Regions from separate parts of the Peribacillus sp. BM1 genome, predicted to be linked through region 1. Evidence: riboswitches for the same ligand, from Rfam matches in the RefSeq annotation. Region 1 holds a riboswitch; each other region holds the start of a gene.

Region 1 (6,053 bases):
GATAATAATAAGTAGCTACTGTTAAACTAAATGTAAGTCTATCTTCTGCGTTCATTAAACGACTACTTTCTTTGAGTCCGGTATATTGAAGGCTTTCTACTTTTGTAAGGCGCTCCAATTTCTCGAGTCCTTTCACAAATGATTCCAGTTCAAGATAAGTTGGTGATTCAACCGTAATGACCGCTGTTAATTTCTTTACTCCTTCAGGTAGTGGATTTGTATTTGATGTTTCTACTGCTGTCTCAAGTTTCCCAGCTTCTAATTCATCAACCGAATCACCTGCTTGTTCGGCATCTATAAATGCTAGATTCGTAATAAGACTACCAGATGCTACTTCCACTTCTTCAAGCAATAATACAAATTGATCAACAAGTTCACTCACTGGAAGCTTCCGTTGTAGAGCCATCGTATTAATGGCAACACTCTTCTGCTCTTTTTGATCTAGCTTTTCTAGCTCATCTTTTTCCTTCGTAATCGAACGGTTAAGACTAGCCATTTTGTCCTGTAATGGTTTATATTCAAAATAATACACGCCACTCACACCTATGATAAAAAAAAGCAACAAAAATGTGAGAATCAACGACACTACTTTTTGGGAAAGCATTATGACCCTACCTCCCCATGTATTGATGCTTGAATGGCTGCTTTGTCCACCGTTAATTCATATTGTGCATTGTAACGTGGAAGGATAGGCTCCGCTGTCACACCATCCCCAAGCTTCTCGGTTGAAAGGGTTTGTAACTTAGCTCCTGAAATAATGGCTGAATTTGAAATACTTTTCAAGTAATAAGCTGCCTCCCGGGAAGAATCGAACTGAACAGTAAGCTGCACAGTCCCATCTTCTTGATAGGAAAAATCTACGATAAACCCTCGTTCAGGTAATAATGAAGATACAGTTCTCATGATGAAAAAGGTTGAACTTTGATGTTCTTCAACCCATTGAATCGCCGCTGTCAATTCACGCACAGATTTGGACTCAACACTCTGAGTTCGCTCTTTTTCCTTCGCGACTTTTAATTCTTTAGTCAACATTAACTCTTGCTCCAGTTCTACCAATCGGGCCTTCTGTGCTTGATAGGTAGTCATGAAGAAGAATCCACTGACCAATAGCACGATCCCCGTCAACAAAATCATGAGGACAACGGTACGTCGTTTTTTTTCTTTTTTAGGTAATAAGTTAATATCTACAAGCATGTTGACACCTACTTTAACGCTAGTCCAATACATTCAGCATATACAGGAGGGATGTTCATTCCTTTTTTCGTTTGAAATAGTGGTTCAAGTAATGGCTGAACGGATACTTCAATCGCAGTATGTATAGCCGAATAAAAAGTTTCCATACAAGGATGGTCTCCTGACAAAACGAGCTTTGAGATACGATGATTTCCTTTTGTAAGATTGAAATGATAATAGGATAGAAAACGTTCGATTTCCATGGTAATATCCTGAGATTGGCTGTTTAATTCGTTCAGTGCACCCACCCAAGAATAAAATTCCGAGCCACTGCGACTTTTAGAAAGTTCAAAGTGCTCATCATGAAATTCCAAAGGATAATGACGCGAAAAAACGGGTTTATGTTCGTTAAAAACAGATAAAACAAATGCATCTAACCCAATTTGCACCATTAATACATGCTCATCCTGCTTAGCAAGACCTAGATGATAATACATTCTATATAGCGATAGCACTGATAGATCTGCAATGTCAGGTTTAAGAGATGCCCGCTTTAATAATGCTGTAAATTCATGTAACACGGTTTCTCTTGAAGCAAATAACAACACGTCTCGGTTTTCAGCCGTTTTTTCTAAAGGCACAGCTTCGATTAAAGGGTCTGCAAAAGGCAGATGGATGCTCTGGCCCAATTCCATATATAAATAGCCATTCAGTTCATGATCTGGAATTTCATTCGAAACATGAATTTTCCTAACGATTACCGTTGAATCAGGTACACAGAAAGAAACTTTTTTCCCTTTAAGCTTCCATTGATCGACCATTTCATCGACAATCAGTTCGAGCGTTTCACGATCTTTAATTTGCCCCTCAACGATCACACCATCTGGAAGGCTCTTTTGCCCATAGGCTAGCAGTTTTCGCTTTTTTCCAGATTCCACAAACCGCATATACCGATCTTTAATGGCTAGATGAACCCGATGTTGTCTATTAAATGCACTCACTCTCTTCATCACCCGCTTCAATAAAACATAGTAAAGTAATAGTTTAAGATTTCATTCCCATAAAAATAGGAAAGCAACGCACCCATTGCAATAAATGGACCAAAAGGAATCGGCTGCCGTTTCTTATAATTCCCCCATATCATGCCAGCTACTCCATACAAGGCTCCAAAGAAGCTTGCCAAGGCAAAGGTAAGGAGAGTCAGCTTGAGACCGAGAACCAAGCCCAACACGAAAAACAGTTTAATATCTCCCCCACCCATGCCGCCTTTACTAATGACAGCAATGAAAAAAAGCAGACCAAAGCCAACGACCGCGCCGACAAACATATCCCACCACGGATCTAATGGCACGACTAAACGGCCAACTAAAACAAGAGGAACAAAAAACAACAGCACTTTATTAGGAATAATCATATAGACAATATCAGATACAAAAATAATGACTAACAACGAGATGAAGGTAAGTGCAATTACTAGTTCACCTGTCCATCCAAATTCATAGAATGCAAGCATAAACAATAAACCCGTTAAAAGCTCATTAAGTGGATAGAGCGGCGATATTTTCGAATGACAGTTCCGGCATTTTCCTCTTAAAAAGACATATGACAACACAGGCACCAAATCCGTAGCTGTCAACGTTCTTTTGCAAGTTGGACACTGTGACCGCGGCCGTACGATTGACTGTTTCTCCGGTACCCGAAGACCGACGACATTGTAAAAGGATCCGAGAACTAAGCCTAAAATACCTATGTAGCTGTAAATAAATAGTGTCATGGATTTCTCCCTTTTTGTTGGAGTTGGTTTCCTTATTTTCAATAAATCATCCTTCATACCGGATGTGGTGCTTTAACGTCATGTTGGTACTTTTATTATACAGGAAGTTGGATTGAATTGGAGATGATTATTTGATGAAGATTTAGTAGATTGATAAAGCAGGACCATTATTATTGGATAAAAAAAGCACTCCTTGTGGAAAGGAGTGGAAAATTACCTTATGTTATACTCTTTAGCAATATTTATAGCATTTATTTAACATCCGTCCTAGTTAATTTCGATACATCATTATTACTTGTAATCCCTCTCTCTGCACCTTTTAGCGTAACTGTATATGTTACTTTACCAGTTGTTGCATCTTTAGCTATTCCAACCTGCTCTGTGGTGTATTTGTCTCCATCAGGATCTTTAAGTTCTGACTCAAGGTACCCAGCCGTCATTAAATCAGTTGACGTGATACCATCTTTATCATTCAATATGGTCTGATCATTCGCCGCAACAGCCAATCTCGCTGCCCCCACCAATTGCTGCGCATTCGCAATATGTGCATCCTTCTTACTATTATCAATAATGTTCCCAATACTCGGCACCGCAATTGCTGCGATAATCCCTAAGATCACGATTACAGCCAAAAGTTCCACTAGTGTTAACCCTTTTTGGTTGTTAATAAGGCCTTTTATTCGTTTAATCATGTACGTTCACTCCTCAGTTCATTTTTTTATGTAATCTAACACGGTGTAATAAAACAGCTTGAAACTTCATACAAAACCTAAAAGGGCGTTAAAACGCCACCAGTTACTATGAAAGATCGATCATGAAGCACGCTACACTCACCTAATCACAATGATGGCGGTGCGGAGCCGGGTTTTCGGATGCTTTCTCGATCATATAAGTAAACCCGCTAAGTAGATTAGCTATATGAATAAGTCGCGAGGCCCCGTTCCCATGTCCTTCATACCAAAAAACCGCCACGTTTATATTTAAATTCAAAAATAATTTTGAATTAAATATACATTGGCGGGTTGCACTACTCACTCCTGATCATTTAAGTGCCCAGATAAAAATGATCAATCACAGTTTCCAATCTATTTATATATTGCTAGTATATAAGACTCATTCACTAGTTGACAACTACTTTTTCTACTATATTGAACATTTTTATTGGATTTCGTTAAATATAGTGAACATCGGAACGGCAATGGCTGCCACAATGCCTCCAACAACTACTGCTAGAAAGATAATGAGAAAAGGTTCAATGAGAGATTTCATTTGGTTTGTTGCATTGTCTACTTCCATTTCGTAAAAATCAGCGACGCGATCTAGCATGACATCCAAAGTACCAGATTTTTCACCGACGATGATCATTTGCGTGACCATAGGCGGAAATGCCCAGTGTCTTTCCATCGGAATGGCCATGGACTCGCCTTTTTCAATCGAAAGTCGCGACTGTTTCATCACCTTGGTTAACACTTCATTTCCTAAAATCTTTTCCACCATTGTTAAAGATTGCAAAATTGGCACAGAACTCTTGAAAAGCGAGCTTAATGTTCTCGTCATTCTTGCAATCTCCGCCTTTTGAATCAGTTGCCCGAAGATAGGCATTCTTAAAAGCCAATAATCAAGATAGTATTTCATCTCGTTATTGGATCGTATATAGCGAATGAAGATATATAATCCAACTGCTAATAAGAGAAATACCCACCAAAACCTTTCAAAAAATCCGCCAAGATTGAGTACTAGCTTTGTAAAAAAAGGAAGCTCACTACCAAATGATGCAAACATATTTGCAAAAGTAGGGACAACGGTAGATAGCATAAAAATGATAATCCCTACACTCAAGCATCCAACCGTTGCCGGATACATCATCGCCGATTGTATTTTTTGCTTTGTCTGATACTGTTTCTCAAAATAAACTGCCATCCGTTCCAGAACCTCTTCTAGATTCCCGCCAGCTTCACCCGCTCGCATCATATTTATGAAGAGAGGCGGGAACACATTTCGTTGCTTTTCTGCTCCTTCAGAATAAGGGTTTCCTTCTTCTAAACTTTGCACAATATGTTCTAATGTTTTTCGCAGCAGTTTACTCGATGTTTGTTCCGCCAAAATCTTTGTCGCTTCTACAACACTGATCCCTGCTTGAATTAATGTTGAAAACTGGCGCAGATAGATAATAAAATCACGATTTTTTATGTTTTTTCTACCCAAGGAGATTTCTTTATATAAAATGCCCCTTAGTTCATCAATACTCGTCACAGCTATCCCTGTTTCTCTTAGCCTTGTGACCGCCTCTTTTCGTGTGTCCGCCGTCATTTTCCCTTGTTTTTTTCTTCCCGTCCGATCTCTACCCTGATAGTGAAAAACTGGCATTAGATGATTCCTTCTTCTAAATAAGGGAGGGCAGAATAAGAATCAATCTTCCCTTCTTCCACTAGTTGTTTAATCGACATTTCCATCGTTTGCATGCCAGCCGATTTACTTGTCTGCATCACACTTGCAATTTGATGGATTTTTTCATTACGAATTAAATTTTTGACAGCAGCATTATTCACTAGAATCTCGATTGCCGCCACCCTTCCTGCCCGGTCTTTTGACGGCAATAAACGCTGTGAGATAATCGCAGATAAGACGGAGGCAAGCTGAACACGGACTTGCGGCTGCTGATTGGGTGGGAACACATCAATGATCCGGTCAATTGTTGCCGGTGCATCTGTTGTATGCAAGGTGCCAAGTACTAAATGACCCGTTTCCGCTGCGGTAATCGCTGTTGCAATCGTTTCTAAATCGCGCATTTCTCCGACTAAAATAATATCAGGATCTTGTCGCAAACAAGCGCGCAGGCCATTTGAGAAATTTTGTGTATCAAAACCAACTTCCCGTTGATCAATAATACTCAATTGATGTTTATGTAAATACTCGATTGGATCTTCAAGCGTAATAATATGTTTCTTCATGTTTTTATTAATATAATCAATCATCGCAGCAAGCGTCGTTGATTTCCCGCTTCCAGTCGGTCCTGTCACTAAAACGAGCCCTTGCCTTTTTTCAGATATCGCTTGTAAAACAGATGGTAGCTTCAATTGTTCTAAAGTCGGAACTTCGGTTGGTA
Region 2 (6,053 bases), 1.1 Mb from region 1:
CGACCACGGTGTACCACCGACTGTCGCGCCCTTTATGGGTAGCACTCATGGGAGATTAATCCTTTTTCGGTCGTCGCGCTAGCCTCTACCTAATTTGCTATGATTGGAAGTTCTTGTTTAACGATTTACCAAACTCAATCTGATCACTCATAAGGCTCAGCCTTTTTTTAAAAAGCGTTTTTACTGGGTTTATTTTGTTGTGGTTTTTTCTGGATTTTGAGCTTTTTTTATTTTCATGGGAGTTGAAGAAGATCCCGAAGGATTATATGCATACTCTATACAAATCTAGTTACCATAATCACGCTTATCGGTACTGAAAAAGGATCTTCGGTTGGAAGATCCTTTTAGCTGCTTGTTAAATTAAAGCGTCCGTTTGTGGTATTAATGGTCTTACAATGTAGTAATAATCGGTCCTTCCTTGGTAAGAATAATCGTATGTTCGTATTGAGCCACAAAGCTTTCATTGGTTAAGAAGGTCCAGCCATCTTTGGATTGGAAAACTTCCTCTTCAAATGTAGAAATAAAAGGTTCAAAGGCAATTACCATACCATCTTTTAAAATTTCGTCATCCCAGCGAGAGTAGTAATTGAAAATATGTTCTGGTGCTTCATGAATTGAGCGCCCAATACCGTGTCCAGTAAGATTTTTTATGACTGTTAAGCCATGCTGTTTTGCTACATTGTGTGCAGCTTTTCCGAGCGCGCTTTTTTTCGAACCTGGTTTTGCCTTCTTAAGTCCAGCGTCGAATGCTTCTTTAGCAACGTCACATACTTTCTGTAAAATTGTCTCTCCTTTTCCTACTACAAAGGAAATTCCAGTATCTGCGAAATACCCGTTTTTTGAACCTGAAACATCAATATTTACAATGTCCCCTTCTTGAATGGTCCGTTTCCTTGGAATCCCGTGCGCTACTTCTTCATTTATGCTAATGCACGTAAAGCCAGGAAAATCGTATTCTCCTTTTGGGGCAGATTGGGCTCCTGCTTTTTCAAACATCTCTCTCGCAATTTCATCGAGTTCTTTTGTGGTAATTCCAGGTTTCGTACAACGGACTAATTCATCTCGAATCGCTCCACAAATTTCTCCAATTACTTTTAATCCATTAAAATCCTCTTCAGTCTTTGCAACCATTGTATATCCTCACTTTTTAAAGTATTTTATGATTTGTATTCCATTTTCCATTTAGTTTCTAGCATAAAAGGAACGCGTTTTCCTCAACAATATGGCCCTTATATGGGATATTGGTGCTAATCCTTATTAGGGAAAAGCGCCCGATTACGGAATATTATTTATCTAACATGTCCGTTAATATTTTTGTATCCTCAGAAGAAATATCGAATCCATTGTCTTCGTGTCCAACATACATTATACTGCTTTTCTCCCCTGTGTTTCCAAGTACAAGATGTAATCCGTGGATTTCCCCATTTTTATAACGGACTAATATATCATAATCTGGTTTTTCTTTAACAACATCAACTTTTTGTTTTTTGCCTTTTGCATCCTTTAAAACTTCCTCAATCTTTGATATACGCGTATCTTCATCAATTGTCATAAAATAATTTTCATTCATTCCACGATAACCATTAGAGTCGGAAATAGAAATAGATGAAATATTATCTAATAGTGTCATTTCTTTATCTTGGGATTGACAACCAAACAAAAGGAACGTGCAGAAAGATAAAAATAGCAACAAAGTAATTCTTCTCGGCAAAATCTTACTCCTTCCATTCTAATTCGACAATCATGTAAATCAAAATAGATCTTTAATAACCCTGACACTTATTCCGCAATCTGGCCCTTTAATTGAACATGTGTAGGTTTTGAATAAAGTTTGAGTAAAAGTATTGGACCAACCCTTATTTAGCAGCCAAAGAAAAGAAACCATTTTGAAAAAAGATTGATCAAAGTGTTTTCTTTTCTTATCAACGATTTTGCTGTTTTGATAAAAAAGATTGGATATTTTATTTAATTTCCTCAGCCAGCTCCAAAATAATTCCTTCTGGCCCACGAACGTAGCATAATTTATAAGCGTTTTCGTAGTTTTGTATCTCACCAATAAGTCCTGCGCCTTTCTTTGTCAATTTGGTAACAAGGGCTTCAATATCTTCAACAGCAAAGGCAATATGCTGGATACCCAGAGTATTTGATAAAGGACGCTGTATGCCATTTTCATCTGATGGCGTGTGAAATTTTACTAGTTCTATATTTGCGTCACCGTCTGGCGTTCGCAACATTACTAGTTCTATATTTGCGTCACCTTCTAACGTTCGCAACATTGCAACTTCCTCTTTAACGTCTTGAAGCCCTATTATCCTCTTCATCCGCTCCACCCACTCGCCTTCCACTTTTCCTTCCCCTAGCATTTCAAGGCCAAAGTCAAGAAAAAACGCTTTCGCGGCAGGAAGATCATTGACGATTATACCCACATGATCTATTCTATGGATTTTCATATTTCATACCTCCTTTTTCCTAATTTTATCACATATGTCTCCTAAAGATTTCTTCTCGATTGCTTAATAGCTTTTCCTCTTTATTCAACAAACTGTCCCTTTAACGGAACAATTTATTTTCAATTAACAATTCATTAATCCACCTCTTATTTAGATGTTCTTTCCCTTCATTATAAAAATGCCCCTTTAGATAACCATATCCAAAGAGGTAAAGCATCGCGACTTTATTTCAAACCTACAACAAGGCCTTAAAGTATCACATGAATACTCTATACAAATCTAGTTAACATAAAGTTTCTTATAGCCACTGAAAAAGGATCTTCGGCTGGAAGATCCTTTTAAATGCTTGTTTAATTAAAACGCCCTATGTTTTTGGTAAACCATGATAAGCTGATCTAATTTTTGACTGCAATTAATGGTGTCGTGGCTATTTAAGCCTGTTTCCTTTGCAATCAGAATTAATTCCTTTTTCAATTCATTAATCCTGTTTTCTAAATCGTCCATCCAACAAGGTATCCTCCTAAAATAATACATTATTTCAGGCAACTCAGCCATCATAGTCAAAACTTTAGACCTGTAGTTTTGCGTCCTTATTTTTCAATAAGTTTGCCTTTTCTCGTTATATATTACTGTAATTAGATTCCGAAATTTGTCGCATTTTGTTGTTGCTATCGGAATAATTGACAAGAAGGTGGATTCATGGATCCTTTAACAATATGGTCCTTTAGTTGAACAAGAATCTAAAGGTAATTTATGCATACGTTATACCTTAAAGCCCCTGTATGCGTTAGAACGATAAGGCTGCCAATCACAATCATATGTATCTTAAATTGCATGATTTTTTTAATCTATGTTTGTGAAACATTACTATATCAAAGATTGAACTATTTGAGACGGGGTATATTCTGACCTTGATTCCGAATGGATACCGTTTAACGAAAATAAAAATGAACCCATAACTAAAAACAACCTCTATAAGCATACTAAAGGAATAATACTGAGGTGGGTTTAATGTATGATAAATGGATTTATAATCATTTCATCAATACTCTTTTTTTTCCTGTAGTAGTGATTGGTGGAACGATAATAATATCAGCTATCTTTATTCATCTTGTAAGCAAATCATCGAACAGTTAGTAAAGAAATACCCCTTCTACTAGCTGCTTGTTTTATTAACTCTATTCCATGACACATAGCTTCAGACAAGATACCTTCTTTGATATTTATGTTTACTTCATAATAAAATTTAACTAATAAATCCATTGGAAGCTTATCGTATGGAGTTTCACCTTGCAATCTTTGTCGCCCCCTTTTATCTATTTTCTGAAAATTATACCAACGGGAAATTTATTTTTCTACTAAACTAAATGTAGATATGTATAGGTGTCATAACTTAAGAAAAGTTACTCTGACTATGCTATATACTCTATTTTATGTATATTGATGTATTATATATTCAAAAATAGTTTACATAATGCTATGTTATTGGTACTGAAAAAGGATCTTCACTGGAAGATCCTTTTGTGCTTGTTAAATTAAAACACCCAGATAGTGAAAATTTTGCTTGTTTCCGAACTTTTTTAATCGATATAGAGACATTTATTCCTTTCGTAATTTCAATAATTTAAATTGATAAGAAAGATATGGCAAGCCTGGAAGGATAAGAATGATGAGGGAAATCAGCCCCAACACTTGAAAAATGTTCCCGATACTTTCAGGTACCCATCCCCAATGACTAAAGACACTAAGCAACCAAAATACAACAGTGGAAATGAAGAATGGAAGAGCAGATTTCCCCATATACCTCTTTTCTCGTTCATATTTTTCAATAGTAGTTGGTCTGTCTGTATAGATTGGCTTGGTTCCTGTAGGGGCACTAAATATATGAATCTCATTTCCTACAGAGCATACATGTGACCATCCAGTAGCTTCAAAGAAGGCAAAATACTCATCATCTTCTTCCTTTTGATAATCCAGTGAATACTCAATGTTCTTACGTTCCCCTTTTCTTAGTTTGTATCCCATCCCTGCAAATTTTTCTAAAATCCATCCCTTTTTTGCATATTCGGCAAGCGTTTTCATCTCTTGCTCTTCAAAAAATGCTAAACCACAACTAGAAATATATTTAACTTTTTTCATGATAACTGCTCCCCTCTTCTGTTAAATACTTCTTCTGCATGTAATACCATTTCTCATCTTCGCTTTACTTCTTTTTTCAAAAGTTCAATGCCCTTTTCTGTTGCAATATAGGTTTTTCTTTTCGGATTATGGTCATCAAACAGTTGAATTAATTCGGTAGCTAACAGTTTCTTGATTGTTGTATACATAGAGGCAGGTCCAATTAAAAATCGCTGATCGGTCATTTTTTCAATCGTTTGCATAATGAGGTAACCATGCTTCGCATCGACTAAAGACAATAAAATATAGTAAGCTGTGTCCGTCAGATCCCCCATTTCTAATGAGACATTTCTTCCCATGATACTCCTCCTTCGTATATCATTAAATGATATATCATTAAGTATAATGTATCGTTTAATGATATACAAGTCAATTAGAAGTCCATTAATTCTTCTTTCACTAAAGCCTCTCTTAGCTTGGGTAGCGTCAAGAAAATGAGGATTTACACAACGTTAAGGAAATTTCAATATTAAAAATCCTAATTTCTCAATTTAATGTGAATAAATTAGGATTTTTTCAATCTCTTCTTATTCCTATCATTGTTTTATCTCATTTATAGTGTCGAGGAAATTTCTTTAATACCTTGTGCAATTATTTGGCCCTTTAGTTGAACAAGGTCCCATAGTGTCAAATGAATACTCTATACAAAACTAGTTTACATAAGGTCAATTATCTAAAAAAAAGTGGTTGGGTATCTAAAAGGTATCCAACCTCTTTTTATTCTAGTAATCCTTTATCTTTGAATATTTTCCTTAATGATTCATTCACCAATTCAGATTTATAGTTTTTAGGAACACGATCAATGATGCTTAATATGTCTTCATCAAAATAAAACCCTCTGTATACTCTTTTAGAGTGTGTTTTCTTACCTGCAAGTAACATATCGATTGAATCCATGTCATCATTGCTAGCACTAGCAGATTCAGCTTTGCCTTTGCTTTTTGTTTCACTTGTGCTAGTGCTAGTAATTTCACTTTTACTTTTATTGATTTTACCTATAGAAGCGTTATTTCTCCCAAACAATGTACTAAAATCAACATCGAATGGCTCGGGCGATTCTCCTAAATAGTTATAAACACTTTTCTTGCTATCCCATTCATAACCTAACTTTTTAATCTTCAGTTGAATCGTTCGATCACTTACACCATACAATTCGGCCAGTTCTTTGATGGTCATTTCTTTCATCATAATTTTATGAATGATTTTACTTACTAGCATACGTAAAAGCCACCTACTTTCATCTTACTTTTACATACACATATTCATGCTAGCTTATGAAATGTCCTGCATGAAAGCCTTAATTGTTTACATAATCACGCTTATCGGTACTGAAAAAGGATCTTCGGTTGGAAGATCCTTTTAGCTGCTTGTTCAATTAAAGTGCACGATTGCTGAAGATAAACAATATTATTAAATGTATCCGAA
Region 3 (6,053 bases), 960 kb from region 1:
ATGTCAATGACCGTACACAAGCTGTCATTTCAGCGATTAAAAACGGTTGGGTTGAAGTGAAGTAAAGTAATGATTGGATGTCCACAGCTGAAATGTTGGAGGAAACCAAAGGAAATCGTCTAGCTTAATCGATGTTACAACGATTAAGACTGGGCGATTTTTGCTTGGGGGGGTTCAGACAGGACAAAAGAAAGAACCTATTACGTCTAATTGAGGTCCCGCGATTCGAAATCTGACTTTCACGCGCGGGGAATTATGTCTCGCAATCCAAATCCAAGGGCTCACGATCTAGACTTAAAATTGCAGGGCCACATTTGTTTTGACGACTTTCTGTTAAAGGTAACACAACATTATAATGCGAGCAGAGACGGTATCGTATAAAGTGAAACTTCAATTAGTGGGTTTTTCTTCATCGCCCACTGATTGTTAGTCCCGTTCTACTGTCGCTAAGATCTTCGCTACCACTTCGATCAATCGACAGTACGAACCCGATTGGTTCAACTAAACCGCTGAAGATCACAGCGGTAAGTTTCACTGTATCTCACCAATCGGACTTTTCCGCTACCTCGATTCCTCTAAGCCTTGAGGTAGGAGCTTTACTGCGCGTTAATGCGGGATAAAACGGTAATTAAGTATAAACGAGAATAATGAAATAAGGATGGTAATGTTTTATGAAAACGGCAGTTGTTACGGACAGTACCGCATATATCCCAGAACTAATACGTAAACAATTTCATATACATATGGTTCCGCTTCACGTAGTGATTGGTAACGAGGCGTATCGTGAAGAAATTGATATAACGGCGGATGATTTTTACAATGTAGTCAAAACGGAGGACAAGCTCCCGACAACCTCTCAGCCACCAACAGGTTTATTTATCGAGAAATATGAGCAATTAGCGAAAGAGTATGATGCAGTCGTGAGTATCCATTTATCGAGCGGAATTAGCGGAACGTATCAAGGCGCGATTAGTGCAGGAGATATGGTTGAGGGTCTGGATGTGTACGCTTTTGACTCTGAAATCAGCTGCTATGTACAAGGTTTCTATGTGCTCGAAGCAGCTAAGATGGCCTTAGATGGAAAAAGTCCAGACGAGATTCTTGCCCGATTGAAAGTTATCAAGGAATCAGTACGCTCCTATTTTATGGTGGATGATTTGGCACAATTACAGCGTGGCGGACGTTTAAGCAGTGCACAGGCATTGATTGGCAGTCTTCTTCAAGTCAAACCAATCCTTCATTTCTCAGACAAAGTAATCGTTCCTTTTGAAAAAATCCGCACTCGGAAAAAAGCTATGAAGCGAATCTCAGATTTACTTGGTCAAGATTTGGCTCAAGGTGGTACGTTTAAAGCAGTGATTATCCATGCAAAACGTGAAGAAGAAGCGAAAGAATGGAAAAAGGAACTCGAAGCGTTATATCCAAATGTTGAATTCGATATAAGCTATTTTGGACCAGTTATTGGCACACATCTTGGTGAAGGATCGATGGCGATGGGTTGGTATAAGGTATAAGAACGTCTTACCTCTGTTGGGGTGGGCGTTTTTTGTTGGTTCAATTTGGCTTGAAAATCTAGCTCCGGCATGAAAAGAGCTCATTCCGGCACGTAAATCTTGAATCTGGCACGAAAAGAGCTCACTCCGGCACGTAAATCTTGAATGCGGCATGAAAAGAGCTCACTCTGGCCCGTAAATATCAAATCTGGCACGAAAAGAGCTCACTCTGGCCCGTACATCTCATTTTTCAGTTTGTAATCTTGATCTACGGTACAGGGAGCTCAGGTTTTCCGCGTGAAATAGGCTTGGGACCGGACTCTTTTTTTCATATTGCTATAACTTTGCATAAATCAGTCATAATTATGAGTAATCGAATGAATATCTTTTGAAAAAAATGTCATCTAGTTCATTTTAGTGGTTTAATTCTTGATATTCGTAGAGTTATATCGAACTACGTTATTACATCTTAGCTAGTACGAAAGGATTACTCGTAAAATTGAGTGGGTATTCTGTCTTATTGGTAGTGGCCATGGTATAATTTCGATATATCAATAGATATGTAAGATTTACCATTCTAGAAAATAGCAAACTTCATCGAAAGGGGAGGACGCAAAGCCGTGGGTCTAAAGTCACTTGTGGACAAGGATCGCCAGGTTGCCAAAAGGAAAAGGATATCTAAATAAATAGGACACACTAAATTGTCATAATAGTTTATTAATAGAGTGAGAGACTATCTGAAATAAGTACAGGTATAGCTGGACTCTGTTTTTTTTTTGCTCAAATGAATTTGAAACTAACTTTAAAAGGTACAGAAAAGGAGTAGGAATCATGGGATTACGTAATGCTGCAATCGGTAGGAAACTGTTCGTACTAATACTTATTTCTTTCATCATCTTTGGTGTGATTGGTGGTACTGGATTCTATAATTTGAATCAAATGGATAAAAAATCAGATCAAATGTATTGGGATGCTCTGCTTCCTGTGAAATGGCAAAGTCAAATTCGCATAAATACAAGGGCGATTGATAATAGTACACTCGAGTTGTTGCTTACATCCAATACAAAAGAGATACAGGTATTAAAAGATCAAATTGACGCGTTAAAGAAGGATAATGAAACGTTGATACAGGCGTTAGATAAAAGTCTTTTATCTGAAATTGAGGTGGAACAACTTTCTCAATTTAAGACCGAGTATCAGAGATATTTGAATGAGGTAGAGAATGTATTTAAATTGGCACTTGCAGGTGATAAGGGTGTAGCGTATACAGAATACAAGCAAGACGTACAGCCTGCACGTGAAAAGTCCAATTCATTAATGAATGAAATAGGCGTGTATTTGGAGAAATATGCGGATGACCTAGTTAAAAGCAATACAGCAAGCGCTCAAGATAGTAAGAATTTTATTATCATTATCGTTATTCTTACTATTTTGATAAAAGGTGTGGTTGGATTTATTATTACTCGGATGATCGTCAATCCGGTTAAAGAAATGCAGACACTTATGGAAAGTGCGGAAAATGGCGATTTAACCGTTGAAGGAAGCTATCGCTCCAAAGATGAGATCGGCCAATTAACGCTTTCTTTTAATAAGATGATATTGAAGTTACGAGAGTTGATGACGCAGGTGAATATCACTTCTGAACAAGTAGCTGCTGCCTCTGAAGAATTGACAGCAAGTTCAGAAGAGTCAAGTAAAGCGAGTGAGCAAATTGCAAACACCATTCAGGAAGTGGCACAAGGAGCAGAACAGCAGGTGAGAAGCACAGAAGAGAGTTCGAAGGTCGTACAAGAAATGGCGTTAAGTATTCAACAGATTGCTTCTCATGGCCAAGGTATATCTGCCAATTCGGTCGATACTTCACAAAAAGCCGTGGAAGGGAATGAAGCGATTCAAACGACGATCGAACAAATGAATTCAATTAATCTGACAGTTACGCAATTAGCACAAATTGTAAAAGGATTAGGTGAACGTTCAAAAGAGATTGGCAATATCATAGAAGTGATCACAAATATTGCCTCGCAGACGAATCTACTCGCATTAAATGCTGCGATCGAATCGGCAAGAGCAGGTGAACATGGCAGAGGGTTTGCTGTAGTAGCGGATGAAGTACGCAAACTAGCCGAACAATCTGCTGAATCGGCTCAGAGCATTTCTGGCCTTATTACATTAATCCAAGATGAGACAAACCTTGCTGTTCAATCAATGGAACAAACAACTAGCAAAGTGACTGATGGCATTGGCGTAGTGAATAAAGCGGGGGAATCTTTTGCGCAAATTCGCTATTCTATTGATGAGATATCGGCGCAATTACAGGAAGTATCTGCTGCTTCCCAACAGCTTTCAGCAGGGTCTGAACAAGTCCTCCAATCAGAAAAAATATTAGCTGAAATTGCCGAGGAAGCGGCATCAGGCACACAAAATGTAGCAGCCGCGACGGAGGAACAATTGGCATCGATGGAAGAAATCACATCATCCGCAGCCACGCTCTCTCTCATGGCTGAAGAATTACAAGCGCAAATTGGGAGATTTAAAGTGTAATAAAAATTCTTTATCAAGGCTGCCTTAAAGGGTCTGACTTCACACTCTATACAGCGTTTATTGTGTTATATAAACAGTATATTGTAGATGTGGGTCAGACCCTTTTGTTATAGGGCAGCCTCGATTTTGCTTATCTTACAGAATTATTCAGTTCAAAAGTGTGGTATTATTAACAAATAAAAACATAAAAGGTAGATTCTATTTGTTGTGATACGTATGATAATAACGTTGTAGGAACGTAAAGCCAAGATTAAACTGTTTTTTCATGGAAATCGACATATATCTTTATTGAAAATCGTATGTCCACCTTTTTGGGGGACCTTTTTTGTGGTGATCATTAATGAGATGCAGAATGAGAGGGATTATTGAAATGGAAGAGTCTTTTCAAAGGAAAACCAGGGGAACTAGCATGAATTCAATGACCAGGGAGGAAGACTTTCATTCTCTCATTATCGATCACCTGAATGCGGTTATCAAATTGGACGTCAGTGGGAATCTACTAATCTATAACGAAGCATTTGCCCAGCAGTTTGGCTATACGGAACAAGACTTCGATGGACCATTTTTAGATAGTTTTATACAAGATTATACATATGAACAAAAACAATATTTCGAAGAAGCTCTCTTAGGTCAAACAAATAGGTTCAATTGCTTAGTCCTTTGCAAGAATGGTAACACTCGCTATACGAATGTTACCCTTGTTCCGATCGCTACACCTGATGGCGTGGAAGTGTATGGGATTATAAAAAATATTTCGGATCTAAAGGAACAGGAAAAAGAGTTTTATCTGTCAAAAGAAAGCTTTAATACCATTGAAGAAATCGGCAATATGGGCAGTTTCCATTACGATATGATGAGCAATAAGACGTATTGCTCGAAACAAAAACGTTTGATTCTAGGCATTAGCGAAGAGGAAAACTTTTCGCCAACATATCGGCAAATTCTAGAGTTTGTCCATCCAGATGATCATCCGAAACTTGAACGGGCCTTCGGGCAAAGTTTATTAAACAATGGCAGTGCTCATTTTGAATGTAGAGTTGTGAGAAGAGATCACGCCATTCGTCATGTATATGTGCAAATAGAAGTCCTTTTTGGAGAAAAGGGTCTTCCGGTTCGTGTAATCGGGTTCATTCAAGATATTACGAACAGTAAGCATACTGAGTCCAAGCTTACGGAAAAAGAACAGCAGTTTTCCAAAGTTTATAATAATCTTGATGTAGGGGTTTGGTCTGTTAATATGCAGACTGGACAATTTATCCTTTATTCGCAAGGGATTGAACAAATCTGCGGCTATTTGGCAGATGATATGAAGTATAATACTTCATGGTCAACGATCATTCATCCTGAGGATTGGCAACAATATATGGATTTACACGATGAGTTAGCAAAAGGAAACACCGTTCGTCATCAATACCGTATCATTCATAAGAACGGTGATATTAAATGGATTCAAGATTATATGATTCCTACTTTAGATGATAGCGGAGTGTTTATTCAATTAGACGGTCTCATTACTGATATGACAGAGCAACATCTGTTACATGAAAAAGTGAAGCATATTTCTTATCATGATCATTTAACACAACTGCCAAATCGAAGACAATTTAATGATAAAATACAACGACTTGCTAGTGAGTACGCGAATAGCGACAAAAGATTTGCTGTCATGATTATTGATATTGATCATTTTAAATATATCAATGATACAATCGGCTACCCAAGTGGTGATGAATTATTATGTCAAATTTCTACTCGTCTTGCTTCACTCGTACCAGCAAATGATATGCTTGCACGTCTCGGAGGCGATGAATTTGGTGTTTTAGTCGCTGACTTGGAATCGGTTGAATCACTTGAAAGAATTCCTAATCAAATCATCGACGGTTTACTTGAACCATTTTTGATAAATGGCTATGAATTATATGTCACTGTAAAGATCGGAATTAGTATTTTCCCGGATAATGGTATAGATAGCTCAGACTTATTAAGCAATGCTGATATTGCGTTAAACAAAGCGGAGAA
Region 4 (6,053 bases), on a different replicon from region 1:
ATCTAATATATTGAAAAACAAAACAACTAGTTAGGGGGTGCTGAAATGGGATCACTTAAAGCTTTGGTCAAAAAGGCAAAAAAGGGCGATGGAGAAGCGTTTGTTTCACTTGTAAAGCAATACGAGGATGTATTGTACCGGACTGCAAGTAGATTGTTGAACAATGATGAAGATGTAGCTGATGCTATGCAGGATGCTATTATCTCGGCTTATGAAAAATTACATACTCTAAAAAATGATGAGTACTTCAATACTTGGATTTGTAAAATCTTAATCAATAAATGTAACAGCTTACTCAACAAGAACAAGAACGTTTCGGTCATTGATGAGAATTTACTTATTCAAAAGAGAGATGATGAATTTCAAAAAATTGAACTAGATGATGCTCTTAATAGTTTAAACGAAGTCTATAAGTTAGCCCTTATTTTATATTATATTATCGGATTAAATGTTAGAGAAATTAGTGAATTTTTAAAGGAGCCTGAAGGGACTATTAAATCCAGACTTTCTAGGGCCAAATCGATATTAAGAAACAACTATTATAAAAATGAGGGAGTGATGGTATATGAAAAATTGCTTTGAAAAAGAGTTTAATCAGATTATGAGTGAAGAGAAAGAAATACCTGTTAAGGTAAGGAAATCTCTGGATCAATCCTATGATATTATACGAGCTAAATCAAAGGAGAAAACAGTCAACTTCATTTGGAAAAGAGCAGCAACTGCTGCTTGCGCTCTTATCGTAACTGGTGTAGTTCTTACAAATGAAAACGTAATGGCTAGTATCAACGAATTCTTTAACTTTGGAGATAAGGGCATAGAACAAGCCATAAATAATGGGTTTATACAAGAAAATAATAGTTCAGTTACCGATCAAGGTATTAAAGTAACACTAGATAAGCATTTTTCGGACGCAAATAAAGTGGGATTAAGTTTTCAGTTAGTATTTGAAGATCCCTCAAATTTAAATAATGTAAGAGAGGTCTCGATGGATTACCGATTAAAAAATGGTGATGGAGAATACATCGATGAATTTATTCCAGATACAAAACCCTTGAAAGGTGACAATAATTATATATCTGGTGCTGAGGTTCAAAATCCAATATTGGATGTAAAAACGGGAAGAATTCAATATGATGTGTTATCCGATTCTAATGAAGGTGTTATCCCTCCTTTAAAAGACGCTGTAATAGAAGTGGAAAGTATCAATGTTTTCTACAGTACGGGAGAATTCAAAAAAATTGATGGAAATTGGGGACTGTCACTCGCCAACAATAATAAAGAAAAATCAAATGTAATTATTCAATATGCAATGCAGGATCAGTCATCTGTCATTCAAGTTTCCAAAGCCAGCGCAAATCCAACATCATTAAATCTAACATTTTCGTTGGATGGAATATATGATAATGATGTAGATATGAAAATCATAGATGAGGATGGTAATGATTATCGGGCAACTGGTTTTAGAAAGAGTACAAAAAATAACGAAACGATTATTTCAACAAACTTCCCAATTACATCTTATAACAATTCCCAAAATCTAGAACTTATTGTAGAAGGAATTGGTGAGGTGGAACTATTTAAAAAATAGTTAGCTTTTTAACTTTTCCTTGTTCAACTAAAGGGCGCTTTAATTGAATAACTAAATTTTTAAGCTGATTTCAAATTAGAAATCGGCTTTTTTAAATTCGCTAAAACAAACGGTATCATAACTCATAAGTTATGATACCTATACATATCTACATTTAGTTTAGTAGAAAAATAAATTTCCCGTTGGTATAATTTTCAGAAAATAGATAAAAGGAGGCGACAAAGATTGCAAGGTGAAACTTTATACGATAAGCTTCCAATGGATTTATTAGTTAAATTTTATTATGAAATAAACATAAATATCAAAAAAGGTATCTTGTCTGAAGCTATGTGTTATGAAATAGAGTTAATAAAACAAGCAGCTAGTAGAAGGGGTATTTCTTTACTAACTGTTTGTTGATTTGCTTACAAGATGAATAAAGATAGCTGATATTATTATCGTTCCATCAATCACTACTACAGGAAAAAAAAGAGTATTGATGAAATGATTATAAATCCATTTATCATACATTAAACCCACCTCAGTATTTTTCCTTTAGTATGCTTATAGAAGTTGTTTTTAGTTATGGGTTCATTTTTATTTTCGTTAAACGGTATCCATTCGGAATCAAGGTCAGAATATACTCCGTCTCAAATAGTTCAATCCTTGATATAGTAATGTTTCACAAACATAGATTAAAAAAATCATGCAATTTAAGGTACATATGATTGTGATTGGCCATAAATTACCTTTAGATTCTTGTTCAACTAAAGGACCATATTGTTAAAGGATCCATGAATCCACCCTCTTGGCAATTATTCCGATAGCAACAACAAAATGAGACAAATTTCGGAATCTAATTACAGTAATATATAACGAGAAAAGGCAAACTTATTGAAAAATAAGGACGCAAAACTACAGGTCTAAAGTTTTGACTATGATGGCTGAGTTGCCTAAAATAATATACATATTTTAGGGGGTTACCTTATTGGATGGACGATTTAGAAAACAGGATCAATAAATTGAAAAAGGAATTAATTCTGATTGCAAAGGAAACAGGCTTAAATAGCCACGACACCATTAATTGCAGTCAAAAATTAGATCAGCTTATCATGGTTTACCAAAAACATAGGGCGTTTTAATTAAACAAGCATTTAAAAGGATCTTCCAGCCGAAGATCCTTTTTCAGTGGCTATAAGAGACTTTATGTTAACTAGATTTGTATAGAGTATTCATGTGATACTTTAAAGCCTTGTTCAACTAAAGGGCCAGTTAGTGGTGTAACGAAAACCCAACTTCTATCGAATTTGATTCAAAAGATAGGTGCCAATAAGAATGGCTAACCAACCCACTAATTTGGTCATGAAAGTTTTTATTAATGAATTAATTTAAAAACTAATAAACCCATCATCATGGAAATGGGTTTATATAGGTCATCTGATTGTACACTTTATTTAAATAGAATAGATATCGATCATATGAAATCGAACTTTCGTTATGGTTTATTACGACATGTTGAATTTTATTAGTCGTATAACCACGTGGCAGCATCGCTAATTTCACCAAATGTTTAAAAGATGGCCTTATGACTAAATTCATCAGATAGGCTAATTGAGTACTCCCTGGTTTTCTCCTTTTATTCAAAGCTCGAATCATTTGTTCAGCTGTCCTGATTCCTAATCCATGTCCAAAATATGTACCATCTCCAAGATCAACGGCATTTTCTCCTTTCCACCAGAAGGTTTCTGGATCAAAGTCTGGATTATTAAAATAAACAACATCTCCAGGTAAGTAATGATCCGTATGAATGGATTGTATACCGAGATCAGGATCTACATGCCAACTGTATAAATAGAGGTTTTGGAATAATTGATTAAATAAATGTTCATCCATACTATTTAGAACGGCATGGTAATAGATAATCACTATTGCAGTGGCACATTCAAACATATATAGTGAACTATTCTTGTAAATGTCTTGTATCGCATCAGATGGTATTACATCATGCCTAAGCTGGAATCCGCCGGTATTTGTCAAATGCCAGTATTGAGGATTGCAACGAGAATTTGCTAAGATTTCAAACTGCGCATCACCTTGGTTCATAGCTTTTGCACTTGCAATGATGCTTTTTCGTAACTTGAGTTCAAACGATAATTCCTCGATGGATTGATACGAATTAACGATCTTATCTTCCTGCATTCGTTGAATAATTACACTTTCAATACTACCAGACGGCCACATGCCGCTTTGTTGAATATCCTTCCCCGATATTTGGATCATACTATCCCTCATTTCAAGCTTAAGTATCATTGTATTATTACCTAGTGTATTTAAACAAAAAACAATCTGTCTATTTTTAATTTTGGGTATCGCTGTGGTCGAGAACCCTGATCCTTACATATGCTAAGAATGCAGAAAAAAGAATTAAATTTTTCTTGTTCTACAAATATTGATTGACAATAAAGTTATTTAAAATTCCCATTATGTTCTTTCACAATCGGGCGCTTTAATTGAACACACAGCTAAAAGGATTTTCCAACCGAAGATCCTTTTTCAGTACCGATAAAGATGATTATGGTAACTATTTTTGTATAAAGTATGCATACTTTTTAAACCTAATATTGCGACTTAAAATTAAGGTGTTGTAAACAATGATTTCTACAAACTTTAAAAATCTGTGCGCATAATGGGGTAATAGATTTTGAAAAATAGCTACAACGTGTAATATACTTTTTTTAGATTAATCTGGGACACTTAATGTTAAATGTCTTTTTATTTTAAAAATACACGAAAACAAGAGATATACAATGGAATTTTAAGAATAATTAAATTAATTGCGTTTTCATGGGTAATGTTCTCGCTTTCATGGTGAATGGTTACGTTTTCATTGACTTTGATTAAAAAAGCTTCAAATTGTATAATATAACCATAGAAACGAAATAGAAAAGAGCAAAAAGACTAATTTCTTAAAAATTATAGATAAAGGATGGTGTAAAAATGGTATTGACAATGATTAACAATCAATGGCGTATTTTTGATACAAAAGAAGAAGCTACAAAAGCTGTAGCAAAAGAAGTGCGTGGGCATAAAATAAACGACGAAACAGACAATTTGTAGGAAGTTAACTACTAAATTGTCTGTTTTTATTTTGTAATAAAATAAAATCGACTATAAGCTTCTGGTTAGATGTCTAAGAGTACTTACTACTTATACCAGTATGGGAACCAATAAACATTTGTAAAATATCCCCTGACTATCACCTCTTTACATTGTCATTAGGTAAATAATACCTTTTGTAAAGCGCCCGATTTTATACTCAATACTAGACATTTCCTAAATTGGAGTACAAATCGTTGTCGTACCCCTAAAAGTCACCCGACGGAATAAGATAATTAAAATATGTTTAATTTTCCATTGCCTATAACATCTGATTATGTAAATTCTTCTTGAAATAAATAAGAGGAGTTTTTTAATCTAGCTTATTAAGCTAAAGGGTGACATCCGTTCAAGAAGAAGACTCTTTTTGGTGGTCTTTTTAATGTACGAAAATAACGAATATGATACATTGAAAAAGGTGGATTACAGTATTAATGTAGATTTAAAAAGTTTGGTCAAATTAATATAAATAACCTTGATCAATGAAAAAATAGAAAGAGCATGTTTTGAAAAAGGGATTGTTCAAAACATGCTCTTAACATATTCAATTGAATGATTACTTTATAAAAAGGATTGATCATTTTTAGTGGTGCTTCTTAACCTAAAGCCCCCAATTATCTTAAGAAATAGCGCTTAAATAAAGAATTAGTGAATTATCTACTTCTATTGTGATTAATCGAATGAAATCACGATAATCTTTTGTTGGGTGAGCTTTATCTAACGCTTCATAATAAGCTAATCGGTTTGCCACTTTAAGAACAACTGCAGGAAAACCTGCTTTCATCAATTCTAAATTTAAAAGAAGGCAGATGTACGCCCATTCCCATCAATGAACGGATGGATGCCAACGAATATTGCATGCAGCATAGCTCCTCGCTCCACTGGATGTAACTTTTGCGCCTCGTTGTCAGACCACTTAATCAACTGTTCCATTTGTTCCTTTATTAAATAAGATGCTAGTGGTGTATGTTTTGCCCCAGCAAAAAACACTTATAGGTCCATTTAAGCAATAGCTTTTCACGTAAACTCTTTAACGTATATTTTGGCAAGGGTCGTAAGGAATCTAAACGCGCCTTGTTCCTGTTTATTTGTTCCAACATCTAATTTCGCTCTATGCGTCGTCCTAATTTCTTATCTCAATTTCATACTACCTGCTAAAATCTAAACAAATCGTTAATCCTCATTGGTTTGCAAAAGTAGTTCCCTTTCATTTGTTAGACGAGCGGATTCTACTGCTAACTTTTTTTCCAATGCAATTACTTCTGTTTCGATTTCGCTAATCTCCTGTTTTAATATCTCGATTTGCATAATAAATTCTACTTCTAAATTA

Evidence for each region. A riboswitch is a leader RNA that binds a small molecule or an ion and turns the genes downstream of it on or off. The one in region 1 is predicted to bind cyclic di-GMP.
Region 2: another riboswitch for cyclic di-GMP. It lies ahead of AC1MGI_RS14780 (aspartyl-phosphate phosphatase Spo0E family protein); the one in region 1 lies ahead of AC1MGI_RS19705 (type II secretion system protein).
Region 3: another riboswitch for cyclic di-GMP. It lies ahead of AC1MGI_RS03375 (methyl-accepting chemotaxis protein); the one in region 1 lies ahead of AC1MGI_RS19705 (type II secretion system protein).
Region 4: another riboswitch for cyclic di-GMP. It lies ahead of AC1MGI_RS21545 (aspartyl-phosphate phosphatase Spo0E family protein); the one in region 1 lies ahead of AC1MGI_RS19705 (type II secretion system protein).

What each region holds. Positions count from the first base shown of each region.
Region 1 covers NZ_CM155259.1:4,116,182-4,122,234, forward strand. Annotated here, with positions in the region: gene AC1MGI_RS19685 (LysM peptidoglycan-binding domain-containing protein) at 1-604, opposite strand, end outside; gene AC1MGI_RS19690 (PilN domain-containing protein) at 604-1,194, opposite strand; gene pilM (type IV pilus biogenesis protein PilM) at 1,203-2,174, opposite strand; gene AC1MGI_RS19700 (prepilin peptidase) at 2,192-2,947, opposite strand; gene AC1MGI_RS19705 (type II secretion system protein) at 3,199-3,639, opposite strand; cyclic di-GMP riboswitch class II at 3,955-4,038, opposite strand; gene AC1MGI_RS19710 (type II secretion system F family protein) at 4,106-5,314, opposite strand; gene AC1MGI_RS19715 (type IV pilus twitching motility protein PilT) at 5,314-6,053, opposite strand, start outside.
Region 2 covers NZ_CM155259.1:3,053,225-3,059,277, reverse strand. Annotated here, with positions in the region: gene map (type I methionyl aminopeptidase) at 391-1,131, opposite strand; gene AC1MGI_RS14790 (YhfM domain-containing protein) at 1,286-1,711, opposite strand; gene AC1MGI_RS14785 (VOC family protein) at 1,962-2,450, opposite strand; gene AC1MGI_RS14780 (aspartyl-phosphate phosphatase Spo0E family protein) at 2,805-2,954, opposite strand; cyclic di-GMP riboswitch class I at 2,989-3,071, opposite strand; gene AC1MGI_RS14775 (hypothetical protein) at 3,573-3,746, opposite strand; gene AC1MGI_RS14770 (DUF2812 domain-containing protein) at 4,050-4,589, opposite strand; gene AC1MGI_RS14765 (PadR family transcriptional regulator) at 4,643-4,927, opposite strand; gene AC1MGI_RS14760 (HTH domain-containing protein) at 5,346-5,846, opposite strand.
Region 3 covers NZ_CM155259.1:673,937-679,989, reverse strand. Annotated here, with positions in the region: gene AC1MGI_RS03385 (response regulator) at 1-65, shown strand, start outside; gene AC1MGI_RS03380 (DegV family protein) at 672-1,514, shown strand; cyclic di-GMP riboswitch class I at 2,070-2,158, shown strand; gene AC1MGI_RS03375 (methyl-accepting chemotaxis protein) at 2,325-4,034, shown strand; gene AC1MGI_RS03370 (EAL domain-containing protein) at 4,444-6,053, shown strand, end outside.
Region 4 covers NZ_JBWXPJ010000002.1:141,499-147,551, forward strand. Annotated here, with positions in the region: gene AC1MGI_RS21530 (sigma-70 family RNA polymerase sigma factor) at 46-582, shown strand; gene AC1MGI_RS21535 (DUF4179 domain-containing protein) at 566-1,588, shown strand; gene AC1MGI_RS21540 (hypothetical protein) at 1,814-1,987, shown strand; cyclic di-GMP riboswitch class I at 2,442-2,524, shown strand; gene AC1MGI_RS21545 (aspartyl-phosphate phosphatase Spo0E family protein) at 2,560-2,709, shown strand; gene AC1MGI_RS21550 (protein-glutamine gamma-glutamyltransferase) at 2,978-3,847, opposite strand; gene AC1MGI_RS21555 (hypothetical protein) at 5,343-5,507, opposite strand; gene AC1MGI_RS21560 (Fic family protein) at 5,519-5,713, opposite strand; gene AC1MGI_RS21565 (hypothetical protein) at 5,897-6,053, opposite strand, start outside.